DNA from 4 places in the Gordonibacter pamelaeae genome. Region 4 is predicted to be linked to each of the others. Evidence: predicted binding sites of a transcription regulator. Region 4 holds the regulator's gene; each other region holds the start of a gene.
What was found. The regulator LexA, encoded in region 4, represses DNA repair genes until DNA is damaged. The targets are predictions, from matches to a motif close to CNAACANNTGTTNG.
Positions count from the first base shown of each region.

Region 1: a site for LexA is predicted at 2,276-2,289, ahead of C1877_RS08380 (tryptophan transporter). Genes of this name have one in related genera too.
Region 2: a site for LexA is predicted at 1,552-1,565, ahead of C1877_RS06300 (DUF1848 domain-containing protein). Genes of this name have one in related genera too.
Region 3: a site for LexA is predicted at 2,315-2,328, ahead of C1877_RS03670 (DNA polymerase Y family protein). Genes of this name have one in related genera too.

Region 1 is NZ_PPTS01000004.1:287,538-291,736, reverse strand. Features, by position in the region: gene C1877_RS08390 (MDR family MFS transporter) at 1-1,115, opposite strand, end outside; gene C1877_RS08385 (TetR family transcriptional regulator) at 1,288-1,968, shown strand; gene C1877_RS08380 (tryptophan transporter) at 2,529-3,155, shown strand; gene C1877_RS08370 (energy-coupling factor ABC transporter ATP-binding protein) at 3,357-4,196, shown strand; gene C1877_RS08365 (energy-coupling factor ABC transporter ATP-binding protein) at 4,193-4,199, shown strand, end outside.
Region 2 is NZ_PPTS01000003.1:289,746-293,944, forward strand. Features, by position in the region: gene C1877_RS06295 (sodium-translocating pyrophosphatase) at 1-1,048, shown strand, start outside; gene C1877_RS06300 (DUF1848 domain-containing protein) at 1,626-2,693, shown strand; gene C1877_RS06305 (cysteine peptidase family C39 domain-containing protein) at 2,765-3,535, opposite strand; gene C1877_RS06310 (NAD(P)/FAD-dependent oxidoreductase) at 3,947-4,199, shown strand, end outside.
Region 3 is NZ_PPTS01000002.1:246,939-251,137, reverse strand. Features, by position in the region: gene C1877_RS03680 (ABC transporter ATP-binding protein) at 1-611, shown strand, start outside; gene C1877_RS03675 (hypothetical protein) at 616-2,145, shown strand; gene C1877_RS03670 (DNA polymerase Y family protein) at 2,401-3,813, shown strand; gene C1877_RS03665 (hypothetical protein) at 4,081-4,199, shown strand, end outside.
Region 4 is NZ_PPTS01000003.1:453,070-457,268, reverse strand. Features, by position in the region: gene C1877_RS07065 (ATP-binding cassette domain-containing protein) at 1-1,041, opposite strand, end outside; gene lexA (transcriptional repressor LexA) at 1,838-2,476, shown strand; gene hflX (GTPase HflX) at 2,678-3,997, opposite strand; gene miaA (tRNA (adenosine(37)-N6)-dimethylallyltransferase MiaA) at 4,192-4,199, opposite strand, start outside.

The DNA of each region.
Region 1 (4,199 bases), on a different contig from region 4:
ATGTTCACCAGCGACAGCGAGAACAGGCGCACCGTGTACAGCACGGTCAGCGTGATGAGGCCCATGTTCGGCCCCAGGAAGCAGAAGCAGAACGTGGTGAGCGTGAGCACGCCCATGCCCACGAGCGCCAGCACGCGCGGCCCGTGCTTGTCGAACAGGCGGCCGGCGATGGGGCCCATGGCGCCCATGATGATGGCGCCGGGCAGCAGCACCAGGCCCGACACGGTGGCCGAGTAGCCCATGAGCGACTGCAGGTAGATGGGAACGAGGATGCCGGCGGCGAGCAGGGCGCCCTGCACGAGCATGCCGATGACGGTGGCAACGAGGAACTTGCGGTTCTGCAGCACGCGCACCTGCAGCATGGGCTTCTCCATCTTGAGCTGGCGGCGGAAGAAGAACACGAGCGCCACCACGCCCACGAGCGTGCCGGCGATGGCATTGACGCGCAGCCCGTACGAGCCGATGGTGGACAGGCCGTACAGGAGGCCGCCGAAGCCGAGCGACGACAGCACGACGGAGGGAACGTCGAGCGTGACGTCCTTGTTCGTGTCGCCGCCCTTCTGCAGCACGAACGCGCCGATGACGACGACGGCCGCCGACAGCGCCGTGATGATATAGAACATGTCGTGCCACGTGGCGCGGTCGATGATGATGCCGGCTGCCGTGGGCCCGATGGCCGGGCCGAACGCGATGACGATGCCGAACAGGCCCATGGCCGTGCCGCGCTTGTCGACGGGGAACGTCCACATGAGCACGGTCATCACGAGCGGCATGAGGATGCCGGCGCCCGCAGCCTGCACGAGGCGGCCGAGCAGCAGCACGGCGAAGTTCGGTCCCCAGCCCGCCAGCGCGCTGCCCGCGGTGAAGATGACCATGGACACGAGGAAGAGCCGCTTCGTGGTGAAGCGGTCCGTCAAGAACGCCGTGATCGGGATCATGATGGCGTTCACGAGGGTGAAGCCCGTGGTCAGCCACTGCGCCGTGGACGCGTCGACGCTCATCTCGGCCATGACCGACGGCAGCGCCGGCGCCACGACGGTCTGGTTCAAGACGGTGACGAACGTGCCGAACACGAGCACGGCCAACATGATTATCTGCTTGCGCGACAAACCCATATGCTTTGCTTCCTTCCAATGAGACACATGCTGCCGCGAACAAAGGCGCCCTCGAGCGGGCTTCCGCCCGTCCTCGAGAACGCCTTCATGCGCGGCTGAGGTAATTTACACCCAGTATAAATATTCATTCGGTAGATGAAAAGCGAGACGGTTGAAACTTGTGGTACCCTGCATGAAAACGGCACATCATCGTCAACAGGAGGTTGCGCGCATCGTGGAGCAGGGGCAGGAGAAGGCATCGCCGGAGGGGCTTCGGTACCGCAAGAAGCTCAAGGCGCGGCTTGCGGTGGAGCGCGCGGCACTGGAGCTGGTCATCGAGCGCGGCTACGACGGCGTGACCGTGGAGGACATCTGCGCCCGGGCCGAGATATCCAAGAAGACGTTCTTCAACTACTTCCCCTCGAAGGCCTCGGTCATCATGGGGCGCATGGACGCGTTTCCCGACGACGAGCGTTTGCTCGAGATACTCGTGGAGCATGACGAGGCGTGCTATCTCGACGTGCTCGTGGGCGTGGTGAGCACCACCGTCTCCGCCGGCGTGGACGACGAGATCGAGGGCCTGCGCCGCGAGGCGCTGCGCTCCATGCCCCAGCTGTTCTTCCACGGCCAGCGCGACCTCCTGGCTGTGCAGTGCTCCATTGCCGCTGCCTTGCGATCCTATCTGGGCGAACATCCCGAGCGCCGCATGCTGGCGGGCGGCTCGGTTGAGGAGGAGGCGCTCGTGGCGTCGTCCACCGCCATCGGCCTGGCGCGCACGCGCTCCATGCTGCACGTCTGCGGCGAGGTGGCGCCCACGTCCTCCGAGACACGTCGGCTCGTCATGGCCTACCTGTCCGCGGGCGATCAGGCCTGATGCACTGATGCGGCAACAGCCGCACCACGGCTCGAAGCTGCTCGCGTCCACTGGAGACGCGGTCTCGGCGAAAAACTTCTTGACAGCGCCCCGAAGCGTTGTGCTAAAGTATGCGCCACAACTTAATAGCTGAAACCGATGAGGCGAAAGTCAAGCCATCATGAGCACTCACAGAGAGCGGGCGCAGCTGGGATTCCCGCAGTAAGCTGGATGGTAAATGGTTCGCCGAGGGAAAGGGGAAAGGAAGGCACGGCGAGCACGAGGCCGAACCGACCGAGTATCTGGACCGTGAGCCTGCGTTAAGGGCAGAACATGTGTTGGCATGTTCGTGAGAGGGTTCTGCATCGCAGAGCCAATAAAGGTGGCACCGCAGGTTACAACACCTGTCCTTTATCTCAAAGGACAGGTGTTTTTTTATGCGGCGCACAAGGCGGCGGCAGCCGCGCACCTTTGGAGGCGAAGCGGCGCGTTTCTCAACCGCGAAGCTCGTGCCGGCCAAACGAGACGCCCCGGGAGGGGCACAGACCGGCGGGAACGCCGCCAAGAAAGGATTGAGGAACATGGAACAGCAGATCAAGCGCGAGGTTGCAACGCAAACGGCCGCGGCGGGCAAGGCGGCAGCGCCGCGCAAGCGCGACGTGGCGGCAGCTCCCAAGAAGGCGGGCCTCACCACGCAGGATCTCATCCTCATCGCCGTGCTGCTGGCAGCCGGCGCCGTGCTCAAGCTGACGGTGGGGTCGCTCCTCTCGTCGATGGGCATGAAGCCGAACTTCATCATCGCCATGTACTGCCTGGCCATCATACTCACGCGCCCGAAGCTGGGCCAGGCGCTTATCATCGGGCTTCTGGCGGGCCTCATCTGCCAGATACCCCTGCTGAACGCCACGCCGCTGCTGAACATCCCCTCCGAGATCCTCGGTGCGCTCGCCTGCGGCCTGCTCATCAAGGTGCCCATGAGCATCGGCGGCAAGCTCGATCTGAACCCGCTTGTGAATACGTTCATCTCCACCGTGGTGTCCGGCGGCACGTTCGCCCTGCTGTCGGTCTACATCAACGTGGTGTCCACCGGCGGCGACGTCATGGTGGCATTGGCCACGTACGCGGCCATCGTCCTTGGTACGGCCACGTTCAACTGCATCCTCGTGCAGGTGCTGGCCATGCCGCTGAAGAAGGTGCTGAAGCGCTAAGGGGGGGGGTTCCGCGGGCCCACGGCCCGCGGAACCTGCCGACGCTGCGGCCGGTCGTGGCACCCGATCTCGCGGCGAGGCCGAGGACTCGCGTACCGAAGTGCGCTTCGCCCTCGCCCTCCCCACGATCTCGGGCACCACGACAGTCCTCGCTGACTTACTAGCGCCAACCTGCGATTCGACGAAGAAAGACGACTTCCCATGATCGAAATCTCGAACTTCTCATTCCAATACCGCGAGGGGGCGACTCCGGTGGTGCAGGGCATCGACCTTGCCATCCCGGACGGCGCGTTCGTCGGGATCACCGGCGCCGCCGGCTCGGGCAAGTCGACGCTCACCTACGCGCTGAACGGCATCATCCCGCACTGCTATCCGGGCGACTTCTACGGCTCGGTGGTCGTGGACGGGCTCGACACCTGCGACGTCGCGCTGACCGACGTGTCGCGGCTGGTGGGCAGCGTCTGCCAGGACGTCGACAGCCAGTTCGTCACGTCGGTGGTGGAAGACGAGATGCTCTACGGGCTGGAGAACTTCGGCGTGCCGCGAGACGAGATCGAAGGGCGCCTCGAGCAGGCTTTGGACGACATGGGCATCGCCGATTTGCGCGACCGCACGATCACGTCGCTGTCGGGCGGGCAGAAGCAGAAGGTGGCCATCGCGTCCATCCTGGCGCTGAACCCGCGGGTGCTCGTGCTGGACGAGCCCACGGCCGAGCTCGACCCGGCCAGCTCGCGCAGCGTGTTCGACCTGCTGGCACGCTACGCGCGCGAGCACGGCGCCACGGTCGTAGTGGTGGAGCAGAAGATCGCGCTCCTGTCGCAGTACGCCGACATGCTGGTCATCGTCGACGAGGGGCGCATCCGCTTCGCCGACGCGCCCGCGAAGGTGCTCGAGCATTCGGGCGAGCTCGAGCGCATCGGCGTGAACTGCCCGCGCTCGACCACGCTCATGAACCGTTTGCGCGCCGAGGGCCTCTACCAGGGGCCGTCGGTCCGCAATGTGCGCGAAGCGCGCGAGGCGTTGGAGGAGGTGCTCGCATGATCG
Region 2 (4,199 bases), 160 kb from region 4:
CTCCGACAAGTACAAGCCGGTGCACAAGATCGCCGACGCGGCCGACACCGGCGCCGCCACGGTCATCATCGAGGGCATCGGCACGGGCATGCTCTCCACCATCGCCCCCATCGTGCTGGTGGCGCTGGCCATCATCGGCGCGTACACGTTCGGCAACCTGGCCTTCCCGCTGGCTTCGGCCGAGGGCGGCATCGCCGTGGGCCTGTTCGGCGTGGGCCTGGCCGCCACGGGCATGCTGTCCAACACCGCCATCACCATCGGCGTGGACGCCTACGGCCCCGTGGCCGACAACGCGGGCGGCATCGCCGAGATGGCGGGCCTGCCCGAGGAGGTGCGCGACCGCACCGACGCCCTCGACGCCGTGGGCAACACGACGGCCGCCATCGCGAAGGGCTTCGCCATCGCGTCCGCCGGCCTGTCGGCCATCTCGCTGTTCGTGTCCTACCAGGCCACCATGCACCATGCCATTCCGAACTTCGAGCTGACGCTCACTGACCCGCTCATCGTGGCCGGTATCTTCATCGGCGCCATGATGCCGTTCATGTTCGCCGCCCTCACCATGGGCGCGGTGTCGCGCGCGGCCCACGCCATGGTGGAGGAAGTGCGCCGCCAGTTCCGCGAGATCAAGGGCATCATGACCTACGAGGCCGAGCCCGAGTACGACAAGTGCGTGGCCATCTCCACGTCCTCGGCGCTGCGCGAGATGATGCTGCCGGGGTGCCTGGCCATCATCGTGCCGGTTGCCATCGGCTGCTTCAACCCGGCCATGCTCGGCGGCTTTTTGGCCGGCGCCGTGGCCACGGGCATGCTCATGGCCATCTTCATGTCCAACGCCGGCGGTGCGTGGGACAACGCGAAGAAGTACATCGAGCAGGGCCATCACGGCGGCAAGGGCTCCGAGGCCCACAAGGCCGCCGTCGTGGGCGACACCGTGGGCGACCCGTTCAAGGACACCTCGGGTCCGTCCATGAACATCCTCATCAACCTGATGACCATCGTGTCGCTGACGTTCGCGCCGCTGTTCATCATGATCCAGAGCCTGTTCTAGACCTTCCTGCAGAAGCGTTCTTCTCGGGGACCCCGGCGCCAAGCCGGGGTCCCCGTTGTTTTTCGGGGGCGGGGCGGCCGCCTCGCGGGCCGGAGGACCCCGCCCTGCCAGCCAGCCCCAAGGGATGTTACGGCTGCTTTACTGGGGGCAAATGCTCCGGCTTCCCCTTTGATGCATAGTTGATGATCGCGGTCGTGCCGCATGCGCAAAGCGCCTTGCGCATGCCTGCGGCGATTCGATATATGATTGAAAGGGTAAGGGACAAAAAGGCTCGGTAATCTATAGATTTCGGACGGAAACCAAGGGATGGCGAATGTGGTGTTTGCGAAACGCCTGGTAGCAGCCTCGGTGTTTCAATTATCTTTTATTCAGAATAACGACAACGGCCCCTTTTTGTCCACGGCACCGTATGCACCGTGTGTCGAGCGCCTCCTTCGAGGACCACTGCACGCAAAGGTTGTCATATTGTGCTCATCAGCCGATTGTGCGCCAAACGGGGAGTCAGAACAAATGTTTGTCCATTGCCGTATTCTATGGTATGTTCGGAGAGCACGCTGTTTCGCGGAGGAGGCTGCGCGTGATCGTCAGCGCATCGCGGCGCACGGACATACCCCGGTTCTTCATGGACTGGATGCTGAACCGCCTAAAGGAGGGGTACGCGCTCGTGCGCAACCCCATGTGCCGCACGCAGGTGAGCCGCGTGGCGCTCGGCGCAGGGGCGGTGGACTGCCTGGCGTTCTGGACGAAGGACCCCACGCCGCTGCTCGCGCAGGCCGCGCGCTTGGAGAGTGCGGCGCCCGCCCCGTACTTCGTGCAGTTCACGCTCAACGCTTACGGCGCGGACGTGGAGGCGGGGCTGCCGCGCAAGGCTGAGCTCGTGGAGACGTTCCGCGAGCTGGCACGCCTCCTGGGCCCCGAGCGCGTGGTGTGGCGCTACAGCCCGATCCTGCTCGGCGGCTCCGGCGGTCGCTACACCGAAGGGCACCACCTGCGCTACTTCGAGACGTTCGCCCGTAAGCTGGAGGGTTCCACGCGCGCGTGCCGGTTGAGCTTCCTGGACGTGTACCCCAAGATCGCGCCCCGCATGCGGGCGCTGGGCCTCTTCGGCGTGCCGGAGGGGCGGAAGGCCGCGCTCGCGCTGCGTCTGGCCGAGATAGGCGCCGCGCACGGCATGGAGGTGGGCGGCTGCGGCGATGCGGCCCTCGCGCAGGCTGGCCTGGCGGGAGCCGGCTGCATCGATGCGGCACTCGTCGCGCGCGTGGCCGGGGTGGATGCGCGCGCTGGCTCGCCGGCGGCGCCGGGGGCGTGCCGCTGCGCGCCGAGCGTGGACATCGGAACCTACGATACGTGTGCCAACGGCTGCGTGTACTGCTATGCGAACCCGGGCGCGCGACGGGAGGGCGTGGGGCGGGGGCCGGCGAGCCCGGACGGCTATCCGGGGAAGAGGGGCGACGGCGACGGCCGGGCAGGCGGATGTGCGGCGCCGGGCGGTCCGGGGGCCGTGCAGACGGGGGACGGCGCACCCTGGCGCCTCGCGCGCTACGATCCGACCGCGCCGATGCTCTGCGACGCCCTGCGGCCGGGCGACGTCGTGACCGAGCGCGCCATGCCGCCGCTGCCGAAGGCCACGCTGCCGCTGTTCTGACCCGGCGGGAGGCGGCGCGGTCGGCTGGGCCGCCCGCGGGCGCCGGGCAGGGAGGCGGGTGGATGCGCCTGCTAGCGCAGGTCGCTCACGTGCTGGCAGGCGTCGCCGTAGGGCACGTAGCGGTAGGAGGCAACGACCTCCTGGCCGTTCGCGGGATCGAGCGCCACGAAGTTGTCCAGCGTGAGCGCGTCGGGGTCTTGCGCATCGCGGTAGCCGATGAGGCAGATCCAGTGCTCGCCGTAGGGGCCGGACACGTGGGCGACCGTGGGGCGCCCGGCCGCGATCTCGTCGTAGGCCTCGCGCAGGAGCGCCGCGTCGGAGCCGAGGGAGCGGAACGACGAGTTACCGCCGCCCCAGCCGGGCCACGTGCAGCAGCCGCAGCCGTAGGCGGCGTGGTCGTTGGCCTTCCCGGTGAGCACGGCGTCGCCGTAGGCGCAGGCGTAGCCGGGGCAGCACACGGCATGCCCGCCGGCGCTTTGGTTCCCAATGGCGGCTATGAGGGCCGGGTCGTAGGCGAGCACCTTGTCGGTGCGCTGCGCGGCCGCGGCCGCCGCCCGCTCGGCCTGCTGCTGCTCGTAGACGGCCTGCGCCGTGGCGAGCACCTGCAAGTCGGACGCCGGGGACGCCGCAGCGTCGGCCCCGGGTGGGGCGGGCTCGCTTGCCGAGAGCGTTGCAGCGAGGAGCGACGAGGGCGAGGGGAGGGGCGAGGAGGAGGCCGCCGCCGACGGGGCGACCGCCGTCGCCGGGGCCGCATCTGCCCGGTCGGCAGACGGGAAAAGCAAGAGCAGCAAGGCGAGCGCCGCAAGGTATGCGGGCGCTGCCGAAAGGGCGCGCGATGCCATGGAGCAGCATCCTTTCCACGGCTGTGTCGGGTTCGTTTCGGGGGTGTTTGCAGCCGTCGGCATCCGATGGTAACGAAACGGCAACGTCCGAGGTAGCGGACCGGGTTGAAACCTGCCGAAGCATCACATCGGGCACACGTCATCCCCACAGCCCCTGCAACGATTCTCCACGGTCGCCGTGCGCCCTCGGGCGCGCAAGGGCGCTGGTCCGCCCGATCAAAGCTCGGGCGGACCGGCTTTGGCTCGGTCAGGCCGGCTCCGGCACGGCGGGCCGGTTTTTCGGCGCGGCAGCTTACGGCAAGTATGCGGCGGGCGGCCCGCGCGCCGGCAGGGGCGGGCCATGCGCTACAATGCGGGAAGGGCGCGGCCGTGCGGGCGCGGCGCCGCGCAGGGAAGCGAAGGAGGCGCGCCATGGGCGCACAGGACACCGACGTCGTCATCGTGGGGGCCGGCCCCGCCGGCATCTTCTGCGCGTTCGCGCTCGTCGAGCGCGGGTTCGCAGGGCGCATCGTCATGCTGGACAAGGGGCTGGCCGTGGAGGACCGCACGTGCCCCAAGCAGGCGGGCGGGCCGTGCCTCGGCTGCGAGCCGTGCCGCATCACCACGGGGTTCTCGGGCGCGGGCGCGTTCTCGGACGGCAAGCTGTCGCTGTCGAGCGAGGTGG
Region 3 (4,199 bases), on a different contig from region 4:
GCCACGACGTGTGGAGCGACGTGTCGTTCTCTCTGGAGGCCGGGAGCATCGCGTTTCTGACCGGGCCGAACGGCGCGGGCAAGTCCACGCTGCTGCGCTGCCTGGCCGGATGGGACGCGCCGGCCGAAGGCACGGTGGAGCTTGCCGGCCGGCCGTTTCGGCCCGAGCGGCTGGATCAGCGCCGCTCCGTGTCGTTCGTTCCCGACGTGCCCGCCTTCTACGACGACCTGACCGCCGGGGAGCACCTTGACTTCGTGCTGAGGGCGAACCGGCTGCCCGCAGACGACGCCCGCGCGGCCGGGCTCGTGGAGGCGCTCGGGTTGGCGGGGCATCGCGACCAGTGCCCCTCGGCGTACTCGCGCGGCATGCGCCAGAAGCTCGCGCTCGTGCTGGCGCTGGCCGTGCGCCCGCGCCTGCTGCTGCTTGACGAGCCGTACGGGCCGCTGGACCCGGACGCCTCCGCCGTGCTGAGCGGCCTTCTGGACGCGGCGCGCGCCGAGGGCGCGGCGGCCCTCGTGAGCTGCCACCACGACGTGCCGGGCCTGGAGCCCGACCTGCTGCTGCACGTGGAGGGCGGGCGCCTGGCGGCGGCCGTCCCCGGGCGGGGCTGACGCCATGCTGTGCGACATCCGCCTGCTGCTGTGGCTGCGCGCCCGGCATGCGCGCACGGCTCTCGTGCGGCTCGTCCACTTCGGCGGCACCGACCTCGTGGACGACCGCAGTCCAGGGGAGCGCGCCTACCAGCTGTACCTGGCGGCCATCGCGGCGGTGTGGGCGGCGCTCATGTGGGCGGCCCTGCTGGACGCCACGGCGGCGGCATTCGCCGCGGTCGGGCCGGCATCGTCGGCCATGGCGCTGGCATTGGGCCTGCTGGCGCCTGTTGCCGTGTTTGCGTGGGCGGCGGTGCGGGCGCTGCGCACGTCGCCGGTGAAGCTGGCGCGCGCCGACATGCCCTTCGTCGCGGCGGGACCCTTGGGCATGCGCGCCATCGCGGGTATGGGCTGCGCCTCCTCCATGCTCGCGGGCGCCGCGGCCGGGGCGCTGGCGGGGTACGTGCTGGGCGTGGGGCTTGAAAGCGGGCTGGGGGCGTTCGCGCCGCCGGCGGCCTGCGCGCTGGCCGCCGCGCTGCTGGTCGCGGCGGCGGTGGGCGGCGCGTGGCTCTTAGGCGCGGCGCGGCTCGCCTGCCCGCGCGCCGTCCGGCGCCGGGGAACCGTCGCCCTGGCGCTCGCGGCCGTTGCGGCGGTCCTCGGCGTCGCCGCGCTCGCGCTGGGCGTACCGTCGGCCGCCTTCGCCCCTGGCGCCCCCGGCACGGCCGTCGCCTGCGCGGCGGGCATCGCCGCCTGCGCGGCCGAGGGCGGCCTGCTGGCACTGCTGGCCCCGCGAATCGACCGGACGGCCGTCATCGTGGAGAACGCGCTCTACGCCGACTTGCAGCCGTTCGGCCCCTTCTCGCCGCTCGACCCGCAGGCTGTCGCCGACTACCGGCGCCGCCGCAAGCTGGCCGCCCGGCTCGCGCGCGGGGTGCGCTTCCGCCTGCCTCTCGCCTCCGGCGCCGGCGCCCTCGTGTCGCGCGCGGCGCTCTCGCACCTGCGCCAGTACGGCGGCCTGCCCAGCCTGCTGGCGTTCGGCGCGAGCGCGGCGCCGCTCGGCGTGCTCGCGCTTGCGGGCGCCGGCGGCCCGGTGACGTTCCTGTTCTGGCTGGCGGCGCTCGTCATGTTCCCGCAGGGCGCGCGCGAGGCCACGCGCGCGTTCCGCGACGACCTGCGCGTGCGCCTCGTGCGCGACCGGCTGCCCTTCGGGACGCTCTCGCTGCTCGCGCCGGACTCGCTCCCGGGCCTCGCCGTGTCGAGCGCGGTATCGTGCGCGGTCGTGGCGCTCGTGCTGCCGGCGGGCTTCCCGCTGGCAGCGGGGCTGGTGCTGGCCGTGCTCGTGAACGCCGCCGCCGTGCTCTGCTGCGGCCTGGACGCCGTGCGCCTGTTCCCGGGCGGCCCGCAGCCGTTCTACGAGGCGGGCGCCCTCGTGCTCGTGGCGGCGACGGGCGCGCTGTCGCTTGCGGGCTCGCCGTCGCTCACCGTGGCCGGCGCCGCCGCCGTGTGCGCAGCCGTGGCGGTCGTGGTGCGCGGCGGCGCGGAGCGCGCCCGCTGACGCGCGGGCGGGGGAGCGCCGCCCGCGTGCGCCGCCTTGGCGCGCCGCCCAACACGCCGTCCACGCGGGCCGATAGATGATCGAAGCAGTTATTTGACCTGCGAAATCATGGTGCGAGCCGTTACGTGAAATCCACGGTCTGTTCGCTTGTGCGCCGTCCGATAGTATGCGAACATGCGTTCTTCTAGAGAAATTCGGAGCGGGAGGCCGACGGCAGGCGCGGCCTCTGCAGGCGTGCGGAAAGCGGGCGAGGTCATGGCGGATGCGGTGCGGCGGGAGGCCGGGGGCGACTTGCAAAAGCGGGCGCAGGTGCAGGAGCAGGCGCGGCTACGACCGCAGGAGCGGGCGCGCCCGCAGCCGCAGCAGCGGTCGTGCAACCGGGGGCCCGTGCAGGAGCGCAACCGGCGGCGCGTGATCTTCCACTCGGACATGAACGCGTTCTACGCGAGCGCCGAGCAGGCCGAGCGGCCGGAGCTGCGCGGGGTGCCGCTCGTGGTGGGCGGGCACGAGGAGCGCCGCCACGGTATCGTGCTGGCGAAGAGCGCGCAGGCGAAGGCGGCGGGCATCGTGACGGGCGAGGCGCTGTGGTCGGCGCGCGAGAAGTGCCCGGGGCTCGTGGTGGTGCCGCCGCGCTACGACGTGTACCAGAAGTACTCGCGCCTGGCGCGCCGGATATACTACCAGTACACCGACCTCGTGGAGCCGTTCGGCCTCGACGAGGCGTGGCTCGACCTCACGGGCGCGCTCGCGCTGTCCAGCCGCAGCGCGCTCGACGTGGCGCGCGAGATCAGCCAGCGGGTGAAGGACGAGCTGGGCTGCACGGTGTCCATCGGCGTGTCGTGGAACAAGATATTCGCGAAGTTCGGCAGCGACTACGAGAAGCCGGACGCCATCACGGCCGTCACGCCGGAGAACTACCGCGGCCTCGTGTGGCCGGCCCCCGCCGACGAGCTTCTGTACGTGGGCGGCGCCACGTGCGCCAAGCTGCACTCGTCGGGCATCGACACCGTCGGCGACTTGGCCTGCGCCTCGCCCGAGCTGCTGCGTCGGCGGCTGGGGAAGGTGGGCGGCATCCTGCGCACGTTCGCGCGCGGCGAGGACGCGACCCCGGTGAAGCCCTACGACGCGGCAAGGAACGAGGTGGACCGCACCGTGAAGAGCTTCGGCAACGGGCTCACCGCGCCGCACGACATCGCGTGCGAGGCCGACGCGCGGGCGCTTGTGTGGCTGCTGGCGGAATCGGTGGCGCAGCGGCTGCGCGAGGCGCGGTTCCGCGCGCGCACGGTGTCCATCGGCGTGCGCGACGCGGCCGACCTGTCCAGCTACGGGCGGCAGGTCACGCTGCCGCGCGCGACGAACGTGACGGGGCACATCGCGCGGGCGGCCTGGAACCTGCTGGTGGCAAACGAGCCGCTGGACGAGACGCGGCCCCTGCGCGGCCTGCACGTGCGCGCCTCGGGCCTGGTGCCCGTGGACGCGCCCGAGCAGCTGGAGCTGCCCTTCGACGCACGCCGGCGCGTGCTGGAGGACCTGGACGAGGCCGTGGACGAGCTGCGCCGCCGCTTCGGCAACACGTGCATCCAGCGCGGGACCGAGCTGCTGGACGAGAGCCTGCTGGAGCTGGACGTCAAGCGCGACAACGTGGTGCACCCGGTGGGGTACTTCTAGGTTCCGCCGTTCTCCGAACGGCGGAACAAGCCGACGCTGCGGCCGGCCGTGGCACCCGGCCTTCGCGCGATCCCGGAGGCTCGCGTACCGAAGTACGCTTCGCCCCCGCGATCCCGCGAATTCCGGGTGCCACGGCCGCCCTCGCTGGCTTACTACGCCAACCTGTGGGGTTCGGCAACCGGATCTGCGCGGTAAAGTTCGCGCTTCGCGCGAATCGGCGGAGGCCGAATAAGGGGGCGAGCAAGGAAGAAGGAGGCGCGAGGGCGCATGGTGCGGGGCATTGCCGGCAGGCGGAAGCGGTACGTGGAGGTGGAGGCCGAGTTCTTGGCGGACGGCACCGTCGTGCCGCGCGCCGTGGCGTGGCACGACGGGCGGCGCTTCCCCGT
Region 4 (4,199 bases):
GCCCGCGCCGTTCCTGCCGACCAGGCCTATGCGGTCGGTGTTGCCCACGTACAGCTGCGGATGGTGCAGCATGCGCCCCCCGCCCAGCGCCAAGGACCCGGCCTCGCGGTGAACGAGAACCTTGCGTGGGGAGGGCTCGGCGTCGAGGCAGAGCGCGCCCTCGTACACCTTCGCGGTATGCGCCTCGGACACCCGTTTCTCGGCGCGCTCGAGCTTCTTCCCCATCTGCGACGAGAGCCGCCCGGCCTTGCCATCCTGGTCGGAATAGATGGCCAGCTTGACCTTCGTGCGCCCGTCGTGGTCGTGCCGGTCGAGATGGCGGGCCGATCGCCGTGCGGCCGAGCGGGCTGCCACTCCCTCCCGACGGGTGGTTTCCGCCTTGAGGCGGCCCAGCTCGCGGCGGGCGTTGGCCCGCTCTTCTGCCAGGGTCCTCCGGCGCAGGTCTATCTGCTCCTTCGCCTGGGAGTACGAGCCGGGCACGGTAACGGCGCGCCCCTGGTCCACGAACACGCACGAGGTGGCCAAACCGTCGAGCAGCGCGCGGTCGTGCGATACGAGCAGGCCCGTCCTCCGATACTCGGCGAGCGTGCGCGCCACCAGATCGCGGGTGTCGGCATCAAGGTGGTTCGTGGGCTCGTCGAGCGCAAGGAGCACGGGATCGGCCGCCAGGGCGCATGCTATCTGGATTCGCTTGCGCTCGCCGTGCGACAGCGTGTCGAAGCGCCACAGCCACGCGTCGTCGATGCCGAGCAGGTAGCGCAGGCGCACGGCCTTGGGCCCGTAGTCGCAGGCGAACTCCTCGAGGCCCGCGGGCGCAGCATCCGTCGACTGGGCACAGAACAAGCCAGCGACCTGCGGTGAAACGCTCCCCTTCTGCGGCTTGAGCACCCCGCAGACAATCTTGAGCAGCGTGCTCTTGCCGGCCCCGTTCGGGCCGACCACGCCGGTCCAGCCGGGGGCGAACACGGCAGACGCGTCATCGAGCGCCAGGGCATCGGCGCCATCGTAGGCATAGGTAAGATGGTGGGCTGAAACGAACATGGAGGGGCCTCCCTTTGAGAGGCACCGGAAGCGATGCTTTTCGCGCTGGTCGCCCGCATGCCGACGCGGCAGCGAGGGCAGGGCTGGGAACATCAAGGAACGGCAACGAAAGCGCACCCGGTGCATAGCTTGCATGACCTGTCGGGTGTCCGAAGGCTTTCGTTAAAACCTCATGTTCCTTGTCTCCTTTTCGAAGGCGCCGTCTGCGGCAGCCTGTCTGGACTATCGATCTAAGCGGAAGTCTACCACACGGACCCGCAGGGAGGAAGGCCCCTCCGACGGAATGGGGGCGCCCCCGGGGTGGCGGGGGCGCCTCGCAGCCACAGAAACGCAGCATCTGTGGGTATTCCAAGGCCGTTAGAGGCCGATGAAAATGCTGACGAAGGCAAAGAGGGAGAAGACGCATCCCGCCAGGGCGCCCTGCCACGGCCTCACGCGGCCGTAGGCGCACCCGGCTACGCTGCCGCGGTGAAGGGCCCGCACCGTTTCCGGAGCGCCGTAGTGGGCGTGCGCACGATGCGCTGCAGACGATGGTCTCTGCGCGTGCGCAGACGACGCGCAAGCGCCTTGGGAAACGTCCCCGGGAAACTCGATGATAGCCCCAGCTGCAGGCACATGCCCGAACTCCGGCTGCAGGGCCGACGTGCCGTCGAGGGGGTACCGCATCTCGAAATTCTTCATCTTTCTGCCTCCTAGCCCTTGCGTAGAACCTTTGTTCGCATATATAATAGGACGAACAAAAGTTCATGTCAATACGTAATTAAAACATTTGTTCGTTCAAGGGAAAGGACGGGGCATGTCCGACAAAGTGACGAAGCGTCAGAAGGCAGTGCTCGACTGCATCGAGGAGTGCATCCGCGAGAAGGGCTACGGTCCCACCGTGCGCGAGGTTTGCCAGAGCCTGGGCCTTTCCTCCCCTTCGACGGTCCATGTGCACCTCAAGGCGCTTGAGGAGAAGGGGCTCATCAAGCGCGATCCGCTCAAGTCGCGCTCCATCGCGCTCACCTACCCGCTCGGCGACACGGAAAGCGCCTCCAACGTCGTCAAGCCCAGCTTCAACAAGGTGGTGAACGTGCCGCTCGTGGGCAACGTGGCGGCCGGCTCCCCCATCCTGGCCGAGGAGAACATCACCGACACCATCTCGCTCCCCACCGACATCGTGGGCGACGCGCCGTCGTTCTTGCTGTCGGTGCGGGGCGAATCGATGATCGAGGCAGGCATCAACGACGGCGACTACGTGGTGGTGAAGGAGCAGCCCGTCGCCAACAACGGCGACATCGTCGTGGCCATCATCGACGACGGCGCGACGGTCAAGCGCTTCTACAAGGAATCCGACCACATCCGCCTGCAGCCGGAGAACTCGACGATGGAGCCCATCATCACCACCGATTGCTCCATCGCGGGCAAAGTGGTGGCGGTGTTCCGACGCCTGTAGGCGGCGCCTTGCGGTGCTCCGCCGGAGAAGCGCCGCGCCCTGTCGGGGTACGGCCCCTGCAGGGGAAACGCCGGCCTTGGAAAGAGGGAGCCCGTTCGTCCCAGGACTGGCCGGCGATCCGAGATCGCGTCGTTCGGTCGCGAACTGCTTGGTTAGAGTTACTCTAACCAAGCAGTTCGCAGCTTCCCGGAAGGGACGCGCCTAACGGTCCTTCTCCGCCGCGTAGGGACGGAACAGGCCGGCAAAGGACGGAGCTGCCAGCATGACGAGGTGCGTGCCGTCCTCCTCGTGCTTCTCGGACAGGATATGGCAACGCTCGTGCGCCACCGAGACGAGGTCGCCCCGGTTGTAGGGGATCACCACGTCGAGATGCTCGTCCTGCGCCGAGGCGACGCGGGCGACATGCCCGACAAGCTCGGCAATGCCCTCCCCCGTCGCCGCCGACACGAACTGTGCCTGCGGGTGGCGCGCCTTGAGGGCGCCGCATTGCTCCCCGTCGAGCAGGTCGCATTTGTTGAACACGAGCACGCGGAGCAGGTCCTGCGCCTCGATCTGCCCGAGCACGTCCTCGACTGCGGCGATCTGAGCCTCGTACTCGTCCGACGACGCATCCACCACGTGCAGCACCAGGTCGGCGCCCGTTATCTCGTCGAGCGTCGACTTGAACGCCTCTATGAGCGTGGTCGGCAGCTTTTGGATGAACCCGACCGTGTCAGTGACGGTGATCTCGCGTCCTTCAGGCAGCTCGAACTTGCGCGTAGTGGAGTCCAACGTGGCGAACAGCTTGTCGTAGGCCAGCACGTCCGCATTCGTCAAGCGGTTGAGCAGGCTCGACTTTCCGGCATTCGTGTAGCCGGCCAGCGCCACCTTGAACATGCCGCTCTCGTAGCGGCTCTCGCGCTGGATGGCGCGCACCTCGGCCAGATGCTTGAGCTCGCGCCTGATGGACGTGATGCGCTTGCGCACCATGCGGCGGTCGACCTCGAGCTGGCTCTCGCCCTCGCCGAAGCGCGACCCCACGCCGCCGCCCATGCGGTTCGAGGCCAGGTGGGCCCACATGCCGCGCAAGCGCGGCAGCAGGTACTCGTTCTGGGCGAGCCGCACCTGCAGGCGGCCCTCCTTGCTGGTGGCATGCAGCGCGAAGATATCGAGGATGAGCGCCGTGCGGTCGATGACCTTCACGTCCTTGCCCACCACCTTCTCGAGGTTCGACTGCTGGGAGGGCGTGAGCTCGTCGTCGAACACCACGAGGTCGGCCGCGTGGGCGCGTGCCAGCTCGGCTACCTCCTCGGCCTTGCCCGAGCCGACGAACGTGCGCGGGTTCGGCGCGTCGAGCTTCTGCGTGGTGACGGCCGCAACGTCGGCGCCCGCCGTGTCCACGAGGCGCTCGAGCTCGGCGAGAGAAGAGGCCAGCGGCCAGGAGGCGCCGGGGCGGTCGACGCCCACGAGCACGGCCTTCTCGCGGCGCTCTTCGGATACAGGGGTCATGCCCCGCGTGATAACGGATTCGAATTCAGACATGGAGCCAACCTTTCGAGGCAGGAACAGGCACACCGGTACTGACGGCGGCGTGCGAAGACAGTCGGGCGCGGTCGCAACCGCTAGAGAAACGCGTGTGCTGTCTGCATGATAGGTGCTCCGATCTTGAAGGCTCTTCGGCAGGGCCGGCCTGCGGAACCGTATCATACCACAAGTCCACCCTGTCACGGAAACGCTCAGGCAA